Regions from separate parts of the Clostridium sp. X genome, predicted to be linked through region 1. Evidence: riboswitches for the same ligand, from Rfam matches in the RefSeq annotation. Region 1 holds a riboswitch; each other region holds the start of a gene.
What was found. A riboswitch is a leader RNA that binds a small molecule or an ion and turns the genes downstream of it on or off. The one in region 1 is predicted to bind S-adenosylmethionine.

Region 1 (4,004 bases):
AGTACAAAAATTTATTCTCTATACTTTTAAATCGTACAAGTCCCAGTAACCTATGAATTTCAAAGGTAACTTTCTTAACTGCTTTATGAATCTCCAAAACTCTAGTATCCTGTACATATAAATCTAACTTATTACCAAGTTTAAAACCAAGTCTTATATAAGTATAAATCAAATTACTACAACCATTAATTTCAGAAAGATATACATAAAATATGTACTTTAATGAAATAGGTGAAATCTTTATTTTTATAGCCTCATACACTTTAGACGCTTTGATTTTATTAGTTTCAATATATATAGGATTAGTTAATAAGTCGGGAATAAATTCAGCCTCTTTTAAGATTTTCTCAGGTTTTTTACTACTATAATAGGCTTCATAGACAGAAGTAAGAAGACCCTCAAAGCTACCGTCATATATATAACAAAGCAAAATATCACCTCTAGTTTCTAATTTATTGTGTTTTAAACTTAAAAAACATATATATTATTAAAAATAGCATATCAAAATTCTCCATGTATTCGGCTTAAGGAATCATCAGGTCTATAAATAGCTGGAGTAGAAGTTAGAAAGGATAGCTGTTCGTAATTATTTAAAGAATTGCTACTGTACAAGCTGTTGCTTGGGTTATTAACAAGACGCTCCCTAATAAAGTCTTCTCTAAATCTTACATCACCATAGTACTTTCCTTTGCAGGTTATAAAATACTGAGCCCTTTTTAAAACCACTCCTAATTTTTTTAAGTCTGGAAAGTCTAAAGAATGAACTCTCCTTGCAGAGGCAATTTTACGTACAGACCTAACCCCTATACCAGGTATTCTCATTAGATCACTTGTATAGGCTTTATTTATTTCTATAGGGAACTTTTCAATATTTTTTAGTGCCCAGTCAGTTTTGGGGTCTAGATGTATGTCAAAGTTAGGATTATTTTCATTTAAGAGCTCTTTAGCAGAAAACCCATAAAATCTAAGAAGCCAATCAGCTTGATACAGTCTATGTTCTCTTAGAAGAGGGGGACTATTTAAAGCTGGCAGTTTTGGATTATTTGATATTGGAACGTAAGCAGAATAATAAACTCTTTTTAATCCATAACTTTTGTAGAGATTTTCTGATAGCTTTAATATATGGAAGTCATTTTCAGGGGTTGCTCCAATTATTAGTTGACTACTTTGACCTCCTGGTACAAAAGAGGGAGTACTTTTTAAATACTTTGAGGAGTACTTTGTCTCTGATATTTGGGAACTTATAAATGACATAGGTTTCAATATAGTTTCTTTAGTCTTTTGAGGAGCTAGAAGCTTTAAGCTAGATGAAGAGGGTAATTCAATATTAACACTCATTCTGTCTACTAGCTCTCCTGCTCTTTTTATAAGTAGTGGATCACAGCCAGGTATAGCTTTCATATGTATGTATCCATTAAAGTTATGAATGTTACGAAGGTTAGATACCACTTCAATCATAAGCTCCATAGTATAATTTGGACTTTTGAATACTCCAGAACTTAAAAATAAACCCTCTATGTAATTTCTTTTGTAAAAATTTACGGTTAAATCTACTATTTCTTCGGGAGTAAAAGCTGCTCTAGGTACATCATTTGAAAATCTATTTATGCAATACGCACAATCAAAGCAGCAGTAATTTGTAAGTAAGATTTTAAGAAGAGAAATACATCTTCCATCGGAAGTAAAGCTATGGCATATTCCACTTTCACTGGCATTGCCTAGGCCGCCCTTTGAATTTTTTCTTTTGCTTCCACTAGAAGAGCAAGAAACATCATATTTAGCTGCATCAGATAGTATTTTTAATTTTTCCTGTATATCCATAATAGCGCTCCTCTACTAATAATAACAAAATTATAGCAAACAAATGTTCGTGTGTAAATATATTATTACAAATATCTAGGATTTTATAACTTTTAGTATTAAAATAAAGGAATATTATTTATTTATATATTGACATGATAAAACAAAAGTATTAAAATGAATCATAGTTAAATTTAATAGAATAATTTTCTTATCACGAGAGGTGGAGGGACTGGCCCTTTGAAACCCGACAACCGGTATTTTTAATACAACGGTGTCAAATCCTGCAAAATCATTGATTTTGAGAGATAAGAGAGTGAGCGTAGATTTGATATATATATTTATAGAAATTTAAGCTGCTTTTCTTATAGAAAAGTAGCTTTTTTGTTTTTAAAAAGGGGCAAATTAATTTATAGGGGGCTATTTAATGTTAATAAAAGATTTGTTTACAAGTAAGAAACCGGTAATTTCCTTTGAGATATTTCCGCCACAAAAGGATTCTTCAATTGAAAGTATTTATAAAACTATTGATGCATTAGCACCGCTTAGACCAGATTATATAAGTGTAACTTATGGTGCGGGGGGAAGCAGTGCAAGCAGAAACAAAACAGTAGAAATAGCATCAATAATAAAGAATAAATATGATATTGAGGCACTAGCACACTTAACTTGTATTTCATCAACTAAAGATGAAGTAGATTATATACTAAAGCAGCTAAAAGAAAGTAATATAGAAAATGTTCTTGCATTAAGAGGAGATTTTCCACAAGACCCAGATTTTAAGTTTCCTGAACCACTTCAGTTTAATCACGCGGTAGATTTAGTTAAGCACATAAAACAGGATAATTATTTTTGTGTAGGTGGTACTTGTTACCCAGAAGGACATATAGAAGCAAGTGATATTAAAAGTGACTTATTCAATCTTAAAAATAAAGTAGATAATGGAACAGATTTTCTTATAACACAGTTATTTTTCGATAACAATTATTTTTATAACTTCAAAGAAAAAACAGATTTAATGGGAATTGCTACTCCGATTGAGGTAGGGGTAATGCCAGTTATAAATAGCAGACAGGTTAAAAGAATAGCTAGTCTTTGTGGAGCTAATATACCAGAAAAATTCTCTAAAATAATTGAGAAGTATATAGATAAACCAGAGGCATTAAAAGATGCTGGGATAGCTTATGCAACAGAGCAGATTGTAGATCTACTATCTTCAGGAGTATCAGGTATTCATATCTATACTATGAATAATCCAGAGGTAGCGAAAAAGATAGTGTATAATATATCTTCTATTGTAAATGCATTAGATATCAATAACAGTGTTATCTAGAATGGAAATTCAAACTAATTACCAGAGAGTGGGTGAGAATAGGTGTACATTAATAAAACTGAAGTTTTAAGATATTTGGGGCATAGATCAGAAATAATAGAAGAAAATTTAGATTTATTAGTTGATGAGTGCATTGAAGAAATAAAAAGCTATATAAATTATAGATATTCTTATAAGATATTTCACATACAAAAAGAAGAAGATAAGATTAATGTTATTGATAGCAATATAATTTTTCGTGGTAAGGATATAAAAGAACATCTAAAAGATTCTTCAATGTGTGCTATTCTAGGCGTAACTCTTGGTAATTTAGTAGATACTAAGATTAGATATTATGAAAAAGTAAACTTAACTAAAGCACTTATTTTGGATGCTTGTGCTACAACTGCTGTAGAATGGGTTTGTGATGAAGTTCAAAACTTAATAAAGAATGAGGCAGAAGAAAAAGTATTAGGTATTACCTACAGATATAGCCCAGGATATGGTGATTTAGAAATAGATATTCAACCTAAAATATTAAAAGCAATAGATGCTGAAAAAAAGATAGGACTTACTGTTACAGAAAGTAATATCCTAATACCGAGAAAGTCAGTAACGGCAATAATAGGGTTTCAGGACAGAAGTATTGTAAGACAGCATCCAGGTTGTAAACAATGTAGTAGTTATAGTCAATGTATGTATAGAAAAGGGGGCAATCACTGTGGGAATTAAAGATCTAATAGCAGAAAGTTTTGTGTATTTTGATGGGGCTATGGGAACTATGCTTCAGAAAATGGGGCTCATTACTGGAGAAATTCCAGAAACATACAATATTTTACATTCGGAAATAATAAAAAGTATACATGAAAAGTATATTGAGGCAGGAGCAAAT
Region 2 (4,004 bases), 430 kb from region 1:
CGTGCTATTTTATCTGCTGTTTTAAATCCAATCCCTGCTATATCATCAGTTAGTTTATAAGGATTTTCTTTAACTTCATTTATAGAACTTGATCCATACCTTTTATGAATCTTTATGCACTGTTTAACTGTAACTCCATAAGTCTGTAGAAAGACCATTATACTTCTTATCTCTCTTTGCTTAGCATAAGACTTAGATATAGTTTCTACTTTTTTATCCCCAATTCCCTCTATCTCTTTTAGTCGTTCAATATTCTCATCAAGTATATCTAAAGTACTTTCTCCAAATTGTTCTACAATTTTTTTCGCAGTAACAGGACCTATACCTGATATTATTCCTGAAGATAGATACTTCTCTATTCCTTCCAAAGAGTTAGGAATTATTTCTTCACAAGAAGTAACTTTAAATTGTTCACCAAATTGAGGATGGTTAAACCATTCCCCTTGTAACTTTAAATTTTGACCTTCTGATATGTAAGGTATACATCCAGTGATAACAATTTTCTTTTTTTTATCTTTTATATGTGCTACCACATATCCGTTGTCTTCATTTTTAAATACAATTGCTTCTACAGTTCCATCTATCTCATGCATAAGATCGCTCCCATAATATCATTAGCACTATGTAAATTTTAGTTTGTTAAATTAATTATAAGACATATAACCATAACTTCTCAACTAATTATATTATATAATAGTTTTGCCATTTGCTTACACGATAAGTCACAATATATACATATTTAACTTTATAACTAAATTAAAGGCTAATGTCTTAAAATCAACATTAGCCTTTATGTTTAATTATATATGTTTTTTTATCTCTTCTACTTTATCTAAATTTTCCCATGGAACATTTAAATCTACTCTACCGAAATGACCATAAGCTGCCGTTTGTCTATATAAAGGCTTTCTCAAACCTAAGTCTCTTATAATTGCACCTGGTCTTAAATCAAATACATTATTTACTATTTCTACTATCTTATTATCCTCTATTTTACCTGTTCCAAAGGTATTAACTAATAGAGATACAGGATGAGCAACTCCTATTGCATAAGCTAAACCTATCTCTAGTTTTTCTGCAATTCCTGCTGCTACTAAATTTTTAGCAACCCATCTTGCTGCATATGCTGCTGATCTATCAACCTTTGTTGGATCCTTTCCTGAGAAAGCTCCACCACCATGTCTGCCGTATCCACCATAAGTGTCAACTATAATCTTTCTTCCCGTAAGACCCGTGTCTCCATTCGGTCCACCAATAACAAATCTTCCCGTAGGATTAATGTAATAGTTAGTTTTTTCATCTAACCACTCATTAGATATTACTACCTTTATTACATGTTCCATAAGATCACTATGTATTTGCTCTTGAGTAATTTCTGGATCATGTTGTGTAGAAATTACCACAGCATCTATTCTAGTAGGTTTGTCGTCTTCATATTCTACCGTAACCTGTGTCTTTCCATCTGGTCTTAAATACGATAATGTTCCATTCTTTCTAACTTCTGATAATCTTCTAGCAAGTTTATGAGCCATACTTATTGGAAGAGGCATATATTCTTCTGTTTCATTTGATGCAAATCCGAACATTAAACCTTGATCTCCTGCTCCTACTGCCTCAACTTCATCTTTTTCTCCACGTCTTGACTCTAATGCTTCATCTACTCCCATAGCTATATCTGCTGATTGTTCATCAATAGATGTTAATACAGAGCAAGTTTCAGCATCAAATCCATATTTAGCTCTTGTATAACCGATATCGCTTATAACTCCTCTAACTAACTTTGGAATATCAACATAGCAGTTTGTTGATATCTCTCCCATAACCATAACCATACCAGTAGTAACTGCCGTCTCACAAGCTACTCTTCCATATGGATCTTTTTCTAAAATAGCATCTAGAATAGCATCTGAAACTTGGTCACATATTTTATCTGGATGTCCTTCTGTTACTGATTCTGACGTAAATAATCTTTTCATTTTAAGATCCCCTTTCTAACAAAAAAAATAAACCTCTTAATTTATTAAGGAGGTCGATTTGCGTGAATAATGTAATTTCTTATCTTGCAGATTGCTCTGCAGGAATTAGCACCTTAGTATTAATCATACCGGTTGCTGGGTTTCACAGGGCCGCTCCCTCCACCTCTCTTGATAAGTTTTTCTTATCTTATATTCAATTTTAAAACAAAATAATATTATCATATGTAACATGTAAGTGTCAAGAATCTACATTGATTTATTATTAATTTTGTCGATTTGTCATTTAAATATTGATTATGTTCTCGATTTTTTTTATGAAAGTAAAAAAGATATCAAAATTTGATATCTTTTTCTTGGTGGAGGAGGACGGATTCGAACCATCGAAACGAAACGTAACAGATTTACAGTCTGCCCCCTTTGGCCACTCGGGAACTCCTCCATAATTATTAACTTATTAAAATTACATGGTGGGCACAACAGGGATCGAACCTGTGACCCCCTGCTTGTAAGGCAGGTGCTCTCCCAGCTGAGCTATGCGCCCATATATTATATGATGGTGGAGGAGGACGGATTCGAACCATCGAAACGAAACGTAACAGATTTACAGTCTGCCCCCTTTGGCCACTCGGGAACTCCTCCACAATTGGTGCTGGCATCAGGAATTGAACCCGAAACCTACTGATTACAAGTCAGTTGCTCTACCAATTGAGCTATGCCAGCATATATTATTTTTAGCACTTAGTTGTTTCATTTATTGACATCAACCGCGCCAACGAATATTAGTATACCTAGAATTATCTTTTATTTCAAATCTATTTTTTTTAATTACAGAAAACTACAAGCTTTAAGATTCAATTTACTGCTATTTTCTCTATATTACTATACATTATAAATTAAGTTCAATTTTATTTCATATAACATTTAACTTTCTCATATACATTATCAAGGAGGTGTCGTTCTTGAATAAAGTGAGAGCTAACTTTAAAGATAATCTATCATACTACGATATCGCATATTTTATAAAGGATTATATAACTAAAGATTCTGTAGTAGTTTGCATCGGTACTGATAGATGTATAGGTGATTGTCTTGGTCCTCTAGTCGGAACCTTACTTAAGAGTAAAAATTATCCGCTAACTGTATATGGAACAGTTGAAGATCCTATACACGCTTTAAATATAGATAAGCAATTGCAACAAATAAAAAAAGCACATCCAGGTTCTACAATAATAGGTATAGATGCTTGCCTGGGGGATACTAATAACATTGGTGAGATACAAGCGCGAGATTATCCTATCCATCCCGGAAAAGGTGTAGGAAAAGTTCTTCCTGACGTTGGAGATGCTTCCATAATTGGTATTGTAGATTCTAGTGACAATAATGAATTATTCACTAATAGAAATATACGACTTAGTCTAATAATGAATATGGCAGAAGTTATTACTGATGCTTTACTTCATTCTTACTACTTATATAGTATAGATAGTAAGACTAATAATAGTATTATTTAACAAAACAAAAATAAGCTCTGTAATTGTTTTAGCCAATTATAGAGCTTATTTTTGCATAATAATATACGCATTTAAATATAATTAATCTAATAAACTTATATCTTTGCCTTTATATGATGCATCAATCTTATCAAGATAATTTAGAACTTCTCCTGTTCCCATTGCAACTGTTGAAACTGAGTCCTGCGCAACATATACTGGAACCTTAGTTACTTCTCCTATTAACTTGTCTAATCCATTCAACAAAGCACCTCCACCAGTCATCACAATACCTTTATCAGCTATATCTGCTGCTAATTCAGGGGGAGTTTTCTCTAGTACAGATCGAGTACATTCTGCTATATCATTCACTGCTTCGCTTAATGCTTCCCTCATTTCTTCTGAGGATACACTTATATTTTTAGGTAGTCCTGTTATTAAATCTCTACCTCTTATTTCCATACTAATATCTTCTTCTCTTTTATATGCTGTTCCTATATTCACCTTTAATGCTTCTGATGTTCTTTCACCTATCATT
Region 3 (4,004 bases), 1.5 Mb from region 1:
ATATCTTATACTATACCATATTATAAGATATAAAACTATTGGGACTTTATGCCTAAGAAAGCCCTGTATTCAACCGAATACAGGGCTTTTTATTATATTTGTGCTAAAGCATTTTCAATATCATTAATTAAATCATCTATTCCTTCAATTCCAACGGAAACTCTTATAAGTTCTGGATTAACTCCAGCTTGTCTTTGGCTTTCTTCATCTAATTGTTGATGTGTTGTAGATGCTGGATGTATTACAAGAGATTTAGCATCTCCTACATTTGCAAGGAGTGAGAAAATTTCTAATGAATTTATAAATTTCACACCGCTTTCTAATCCACCCTTTACTCCGAAAGTAAATATAGCTCCAGCTCCTTTTGGAAGATACTTCTCTGCAAGAGTTTTATATTTGCTATCAGCTAAACCTGGGTAGTTTACCCACTCAACTTTAGGGTGATTACTTAAATATTCTGCAAGCTTTTTAGCATTCTCTACATGTCTTTCTACTCTAAGCGATAATGTTTCAAGACCTATTAATAATTGGAAAGAGTTAAATGGAGATATACATGCTCCTGTATCTCTTAATAATGCAGTTCTAAGTCTTAAGATATAAGCTGCTTCTTTAAAAGCTTCATAGTAAGAAAGTCCGTTATAGCTCTTATCCGGTTCAACAAGTTTTGGGAACTTACCATTATTCCAATCAAACTTTCCTGAGTCTACTACTATTCCCCCTATAGATGTACCATGACCTCCTATATACTTTGTAGCTGAATGTACTACAATATCTGCTCCAAATTCAAATGGTCTGCAAAGGTATGGAGTTGCAAAAGTATTATCTATAATTAGCGGAACTCCATTTTTATGAGCAACGTCTGCTATGGCTTCTATATCACATATATTAATTCCTGGATTTCCTATTGTTTCTATAAATACTGCTTTAGTTTTTTCTGTTATAGCCTTTTGAAAATTTTCTACATTTTCTGGATCTACAAAGTTAACCTTAATTCCAAAGTTAGGTAAAGTATTTTCAAATAAAGAATAAGTACCACCATATATTGTAGATGCTGCTACAATTTCATCTCCGCTACCAGCAATATTTAAGATAGCATATGTTATAGCTGCCATTCCTGATGCCGTTGCAACTGCTCCAACCCCACCTTCTAATAAAGTAACTCTCTTCTCAAAAACATCTGTAGTTGGATTCATGATACGAGTATAAATATTTCCAAACTTCTTTAAACCAAATAAATCAGCTGCATCTTGTGTATCTTCAAATACATAAGAAGTTGTTTGATATAGTGGTACAGCTCTTGATTTTGTTACAGCATCTATTTCTTGCCCACCGTGTAATTGAATTGTTTCAAAAGATAATTGTTTTGTCATTTTTAATTGCCCCCTTAGTAATTTCGTTACAGAAACTCCTTGTCTATTTTGCCCCGATAAAATAAAAAAATCTTTCTGTAGATAAGCTACAGAAAGATTTTAATCTCTCAGTTCCTTATCTTCCAGGTATAAATACCTGCTGGATTTAGCACCTTAAAACATTGCTGTTTAGGTTGCCGGACGTCATCGGGCCAGTCCCTCGGTCACTCTTGATAAGAAGTTCCGTATTTAATTTATCTAATAATAACAAGCTTTTCATAGTTTGTCAATAAGTTTTATAATAATTGTATTCCTGATTCTTCACACTCTTTTATAATGTCTTCTGACCATATAGAAGATTGAACTTCACCTATATGAGCTTTTCTTAAGAAAAACATACATATTCTTGATTGACCAATTCCCCCACCCATTGTTAAAGGAAGTTTATCCTCTACAAGCATTTTGTGGAATTCTAATTCTATTCTTTCCATACAACCTTCTTTTTCTAATTGAGATACTAATGATTCTTTATCTACTCTAATACCCATAGAAGAAAGCTCAAAAGCGCACTCTAAAAGAGGATTCCAAAATACAATATCTCCATTTAATTGCCAATCATCATAATCTGGTGCTCTTCCATCATGTTTTTCGCCTGATGCTAATTTATCTCCTATTTTCATTATAAAGACTGCACCTTTATCTTCTGCTATTTTATTTTCTCTTTCTTTAGCAATTAAACCAGGATACATATCTTCTAACTCTTGAGTAGTTATAAATGTAATCTTTTCTGGTAATATTTTATCTATCTCAGGATATTTGCTATTGATAAATTCTTCAGTAGCTTTGAACACTTCATATATCCCTTCTACTGTACCTTTTAGTTTATCAATAGTTCTGTCTTCTTTGCTTATAACCTTTTCCCAATCCCATTGGTCTACATACATAGAATGAAGGTTATCTAACTCTTCATCTCTTCTTATAGCATTCATGTCTGTATAAAGGCCTTCTCCTGAAGTAAAACCATATCTATATAATGCCATTCTCTTCCATTTAGCTAATGAATGTACTATTTGTATTTCTTCATCTTTAATATCTAATGCATCAAAACCTACTGGTCTTTCTACTCCATTTAAATTGTCATTAAGTCCTGTAGATGCCTTTACAAATAAAGGTGCTGATACTCTAGTTAAATTTAATTTATATGCAAGCTCTCTTTCAAAATAATCTTTAAGCTTTTTTATTGCTATTTCTGTTTTTCTTAAATCTAAGCTTGAATGATAAGCTTTAGGAATTATAACCTTTTTAACAGTTTCCATATTTCCTGCCCCCAAATCCCAATATTTTAAATATCTAATTCATTAAAAATTATAACCTCTTTATTGTAGTTTTTCAATATATTTTACGTTATTTTATCAAGATATTAATATTAAAGCCTCAAATTTTATAATCAATAAATTTCTAGTAAATAAGAGTGGTTTTTTTATGAATTCAAAAAAATTCCCTTATAATTATTCAACTATAGTATACTTAACATAGTAAATAAGTTATGAGAAGGTGTTAATTTGAAATCTAATAACAGAACTACTAAACTTGTATCTTTATCTTTTATTTTAGTATTTACAATAAATATTTTTTTTATGAATACTTCCACTAAAGCCCAGCCTGTAAATGTAGAAATTCCAAGCATAGAGAATAAGGAAATTCTTGAAAAACAATTTATAAATCCTAGTAATACAAAGGAAAAATCACGTTTGTATTACCTTAAGGATATCGATTCTAAAACTCCTGTTATCTTTTTTTGTCATGGGTATGGTGGGTCAGATCCTAATTTATATAAAAATTTAATCAATCATATCGTAAGCCAAGGCTATATAGTTGTTTATATACCTTATCCTATTATTCCTTTACCTATTAATAAAACAGTAATAGAAGAAAAATATACTATATTATGGGATGGTATTGAAGAATCAGTAAAATCATATGGAGATTTAATGGATCTAACAAAGATAGGATTTGTTGGGCACTCCTTTGGTGCCGGCGCACTCCCTGCACTTACTTATAAAGCTATAGAGAGTAATAACTGGGGTACATCTGGCGCTTTTATGTATATGTTGGCTCCTTGGTATTCTTATCAAATAACTCAAGAGCAATTAAGTAACTTTCCAAAACAGACTAAACTAATAATGGAAGTTTTCAACGATGATGTTACTAATGATCACAGAATGGCAAAAGATATATTTGAAAATATTAGTATACCAAATAGTGAGAAGGACTTTATTAATCTGTATAGTTCTTATAACTCTAATCTAGTGGCACTAGCAAGTCACGGGGTTCCTCTTAACAATGACTATGAACCAGATATGTATAAAGCCTTAGATAAATATGGCATTTATAATCTCTTCGATGGATTAGCTATGTACAGCTTTAATAAAGATTTAGAAAGTAAGAAAATAGCTTTAGGGAATGGTAGTAAAAATCAAATATACATGGGCACATGGGCTGATGGAAAAAAATATAGAGACCTCCAGGTTACAGATTTCCCAGTGCTAACCAAATCACAATCTTTCTATACGTATAGCTGGGATAGTCCCTTAAATCCTAGAAGAAATGAAAGTTATTTCACCGATGAGAGTGATGGCTTTATATATATAAATA
Region 4 (4,004 bases), 590 kb from region 1:
ACTCCTGATTCTTCAGATTCTGACAATATTTCAAGCTCTGGAACCTTATCTATATCTTCTCTTGAAACGTCAGTATGCCTTGAATGAGGTACATAAAACTTATTGTCAAAACCTCTTAAAAGCATTACTCCTTCACCTAGCACATTATGCGGAAATACTCCAAACATCTTTTCTCCAAGTTGATATTTTGGTATTCCAAAGTGGTGATAAAGTCCTGCTTGAGCTCCCCAACATATATGCAGTGTAGATGTAACGTTTGTAGTTGAGAAATCCATTATTTCTTTTAATTGATTCCAGTAATCAACTTCCTCAAACTCTAAATGTTCAATAGGTGCCCCTGTTATTATCATTCCATCAAACTTTTCTTCTTTTATATCCTTAAAGGTTTTATAAAAGCTAGATAAATGTTCATCTGAAGTATTTTTAGACTTATGTTCTTCAATGTGAAGAAGAGTTATATCCACCTGTAAGGGTGTATTTCCTAACAAACGTAAAATTTGAGTTTCTGTTTGTATTTTAGTCGGCATTAAGTTTAAAATAACTATTTTTAATGCTCTAATATCTTGATGAATTGCTCTCTCCTCATGCATTACAAATACATTCTCATCAGCAAGAATTTTAGCTGCTGGAAGACTTTCTGGTATTACTATCGGCATTGTACTACCTCCTTACCCCATTACTTAATTTAAATTTATATAAAAACTGAACTATGAAGTTCCCAATTTCATCATTTTTTTAATGCTTGTTATTTTATTTATGTTCTGTAGCTTCTCTATATTAAGATCTAATGAAACTTCATTCTCACTTTGTACAAAAACTACTACCTCATCCTGGTCATTTCCTTTTTCATTTAAAAAATAACAACTTGTGAAAGACTCACTTAAATCACACATAATCTTTAGTCTATCATCAGTTTTTATTCTAAGCATCCAATCACTTTTATACATCCACTTATCTTTCACAGTAGCTTTTTTTCTCGCTGGTTGAAATACCTTTTTTCCTTTGTTTTCTATAATGTCAATAATATCTCCAAAGACAGCACTAGCTGTCGGAAGCTTACCTGCTCCCTTTCCATAGAAAAATACTTCCCCTACAGCATCTCCATCTAGTAATATGCCATTAAACTCATTTTCCACTTTTGATATTTGACTTGATGTACTTACCATCACCGGTTTTACAGTTGCATATATACCATCTTCATCATTTTTGCTAAGAGCTAGAAGCTTTATATTGCAATTTGCTTCTTTAGCTGATTTTATATCCACTTCATCTATTTCATTTATGCCTATTGTTTTAATATCTTCCCAACTAACCTTTTCATTGTAAGATATAGTAGAGAGTATTGATAATTTTCTAGCAGCATCATATCCCATAACATCAGACTCTGGATTAGATTCAGCAAATCCAAGTTCTTGAGCTAATTTAAGAGCATCCTCATATTTCATTCCATCTTCATGCATCTTTGATAGTATAAAATTAGTAGTTCCATTTAATATACCCTGTAAACTCTTTATCTCATTTCCAACAAGACATTCACTTAAAGGCTTTAGTATTGGAATTCCTCCACCTACACTAGCTTCAAAGTATAATTTAACGTCATTCTTATTAGCCAGGTCCAAAAGTTCTTCTCCGTATTTTGCAATTAAGTCTTTATTAGCAGTTACTACATGCTTTTTCATATTAAGTGCCTTCTTTATATACTCGTAAGCTGGATGAATGCCCCCCATTACCTCAACTACTATATTTAGGCTATTAGTAAATATGTCATCAATATTATCTGTTATTAATTCAAAGTCCTCACTGTTTAAATATTTTTCTATATTTCTTACAAGTACTTTTGATACTACTATGTCTTCGCCTGTTCTATCTTTTAATTTATTTGAATTTTTCTTTATAAGCTCTATAACCCCAGAACCTACAGTTCCACTTCCAAGTATAGCTATATTTATCATGATATCCTCCCCAAGAAATGCTCACCTTCATGTATTAACGCGTTACAACTTTACTAATCTGCCCCAGTAAATATAAATGAGTAAAATAAAAAATCGCTTCTTAAATCTTATAAGAAGCGATTATGCGTTAGCTCATTAATTAATATTAATAATGATAATCATGCTTCTTATCTCTCAGGAAATTCTCCTGCAGGAATTAGCACATTTCCAGTTTAAATAAATTAAACTGGCTGTTGCCGGGCTTCATAGGGCCAGTCCCTCAGCCGCTCTTGATAAGATTTAGCGAACTATTAAATTTTATATTATTTTACATCTATGATTAAACAATGTCAAGATTTTTTTGTAAATAAATCTCTCTTTTTTAATCCATTTGCCTTAATTTGCTGACGCCAACCCATTTCTGCTGCCAACTTATATATAACTCTCGGAAAATTTGGTGATATATATATATTATCTCCTGTAGTACATGTATATATACTATTTGCAATAGTTTTTATTGCTTCTGAAAAATTCTTTTTAGGTCCTTTTCCCTCTGGAATGCTTGCAAACATTGGCAGCATTCCGCCTCCACCAATACCAAGTCCTTGTCCCCAATTAATCTTTGCTTTTTCACACCAATTTTTCATTATTTCTAATGCTATGCTATTTTGCTGCCCTTCATAAAATCCACAATTCACAATAGAATATACAGTTATTTTATGAATTAATTTTGTTTTTAAATATGTTTCTATTTGATAAAGACAGTCTACTAAATGTGAAGGGATTCCATCAAAATATAAGGGAAATGCAAACACTAGTACATTACATTGTACTATATGTTCTAGCTCTTCATTACTTAATTTAGCTGTTCTAAGATTACATTCTATAATTTCATTTTCTTTAGGTAATAAAGACTTTAATGTATGTACTATATATTCAGATCCACTATTTTTTGCTTTAGGACTTCCATTGATTAAAGCTATTTTCATAATAACACCCCTTACCCCATAAATCCTTTTATTTCTCCAATATCATGAATAAATGTAACCTTCCAACTGCTACAATCTAGGTTAATTGCGTTTGCCTTTATTAGTTTTTCTGCTGTTTGTTTTTCTCGTTCCGTGATATTTTCACCGTAAAACCATATATTTAAATTAAACTTATTATCATATCTTCGTCTGTGGTGCATTTCTCCATTCCTGATTGAAAAATATGGATGTATATATGGAATACTTCTATCCATTATATTCTTTATAAATAAACTAAATCCACCATAAAAACATTCACTAATGATATTAACTTCATGACTTTTTGATAGGTATTCTCCCATGTTCTCATATTTGTCTCGTATTACACAAACAGCAGGGGTTTTTACCCAACATCCAAAACATCCTATGCAATTATGAATAGTGTTATCATTAGATACTATTTTTATATTATCTAGTGTACTTGGTAATAACTCTTTAGCTTTTTCTTCTTGTAAATCATGTATTAGTAATTTCATATTACACACCCCTTCAATATAAAAAGTTAGTTAGAATTCTATTATTCTAGCCTTTTCTCCTGTATGCTTAATTGATATTTAATTCCACAAAATGAATCCATTAATATTTTTACTATTTGGTCTTCTGTAAAATCACAATAGTTAGTAGCTATCATTGAGGCAATTCCATGAGTCATTAGCCATATATCAACGAATAACTGCTCAATGTTCTCTGAATTAAGCTCTGTTATTTCCGATATCATTCCTAATCTTTTTTTATTGTCATTATTCTTTATCATTTCAAATATACTTCTGCCTTTGAATTCATCGGACATAAAAAGTAGTTTGAAAAGATTTCTCTCTTTTTTAGCAAAATCAGTATAGAGTAATCCTACTCCTAAAAAAGGATTTTTATGTCGCTCTTCTCCATGTATCATATAGTCATCAAAGATATTTTCTACCTTTTTATATAAATCCCTTTTTAACTTATCCATATTTTCAAAGTTTCTAAATATTGGCTGAATCGAACAGCCTAAAGACCTAGCAATTTCTCTAGCCTTTACACTAGCTATCCCTTTTTCTCTTGTTAT

Region 2: another riboswitch for S-adenosylmethionine. It lies ahead of metK (methionine adenosyltransferase); the one in region 1 lies ahead of metF (methylenetetrahydrofolate reductase [NAD(P)H]).
Region 3: another riboswitch for S-adenosylmethionine. It lies ahead of ACX0KU_RS07605 (O-acetylhomoserine aminocarboxypropyltransferase/cysteine synthase family protein); the one in region 1 lies ahead of metF (methylenetetrahydrofolate reductase [NAD(P)H]).
Region 4: another riboswitch for S-adenosylmethionine. It lies ahead of ACX0KU_RS02685 (homoserine dehydrogenase); the one in region 1 lies ahead of metF (methylenetetrahydrofolate reductase [NAD(P)H]).

What each region holds. Positions count from the first base shown of each region.
Region 1 is NZ_CM146912.1:3,068,029-3,072,032, reverse strand. It holds gene ACX0KU_RS15470 (TIGR03915 family putative DNA repair protein) at 1-430, opposite strand, end outside; gene ACX0KU_RS15465 (putative DNA modification/repair radical SAM protein) at 502-1,821, opposite strand; SAM riboswitch class I at 2,009-2,115, shown strand; gene metF (methylenetetrahydrofolate reductase [NAD(P)H]) at 2,228-3,133, shown strand; gene ACX0KU_RS15455 (methionine synthase) at 3,176-3,844, shown strand; gene ACX0KU_RS15450 (homocysteine S-methyltransferase family protein) at 3,834-4,004, shown strand, end outside.
Region 2 is NZ_CM146912.1:387,330-391,333, forward strand. It holds gene recD2 (SF1B family DNA helicase RecD2) at 1-593, opposite strand, end outside; gene metK (methionine adenosyltransferase) at 801-1,976, opposite strand; SAM riboswitch class I at 2,053-2,154, opposite strand; tRNA gene ACX0KU_RS01895 (tRNA-Tyr) at 2,331-2,415, opposite strand; tRNA gene ACX0KU_RS01900 (tRNA-Val) at 2,442-2,517, opposite strand; tRNA gene ACX0KU_RS01905 (tRNA-Tyr) at 2,531-2,615, opposite strand; tRNA gene ACX0KU_RS01910 (tRNA-Thr) at 2,621-2,696, opposite strand; gene yyaC (spore protease YyaC) at 2,936-3,487, shown strand; gene mreB (rod shape-determining protein MreB) at 3,569-4,004, opposite strand, start outside.
Region 3 is NZ_CM146912.1:1,482,803-1,486,806, reverse strand. It holds gene ACX0KU_RS07605 (O-acetylhomoserine aminocarboxypropyltransferase/cysteine synthase family protein) at 93-1,370, opposite strand; SAM riboswitch class I at 1,483-1,589, opposite strand; gene asnA (aspartate--ammonia ligase) at 1,646-2,665, opposite strand; gene ACX0KU_RS07595 (Ig-like domain-containing domain) at 2,912-4,004, shown strand, end outside.
Region 4 is NZ_CM146912.1:550,964-554,967, forward strand. It holds gene metA (homoserine O-acetyltransferase MetA) at 1-656, opposite strand, end outside; gene ACX0KU_RS02685 (homoserine dehydrogenase) at 708-1,952, opposite strand; SAM riboswitch class I at 2,117-2,231, opposite strand; gene ACX0KU_RS02690 (NADPH-dependent FMN reductase family protein) at 2,282-2,920, opposite strand; gene ACX0KU_RS02695 (flavodoxin family protein) at 2,932-3,435, opposite strand; gene ACX0KU_RS02700 (TetR/AcrR family transcriptional regulator) at 3,477-4,004, opposite strand, start outside.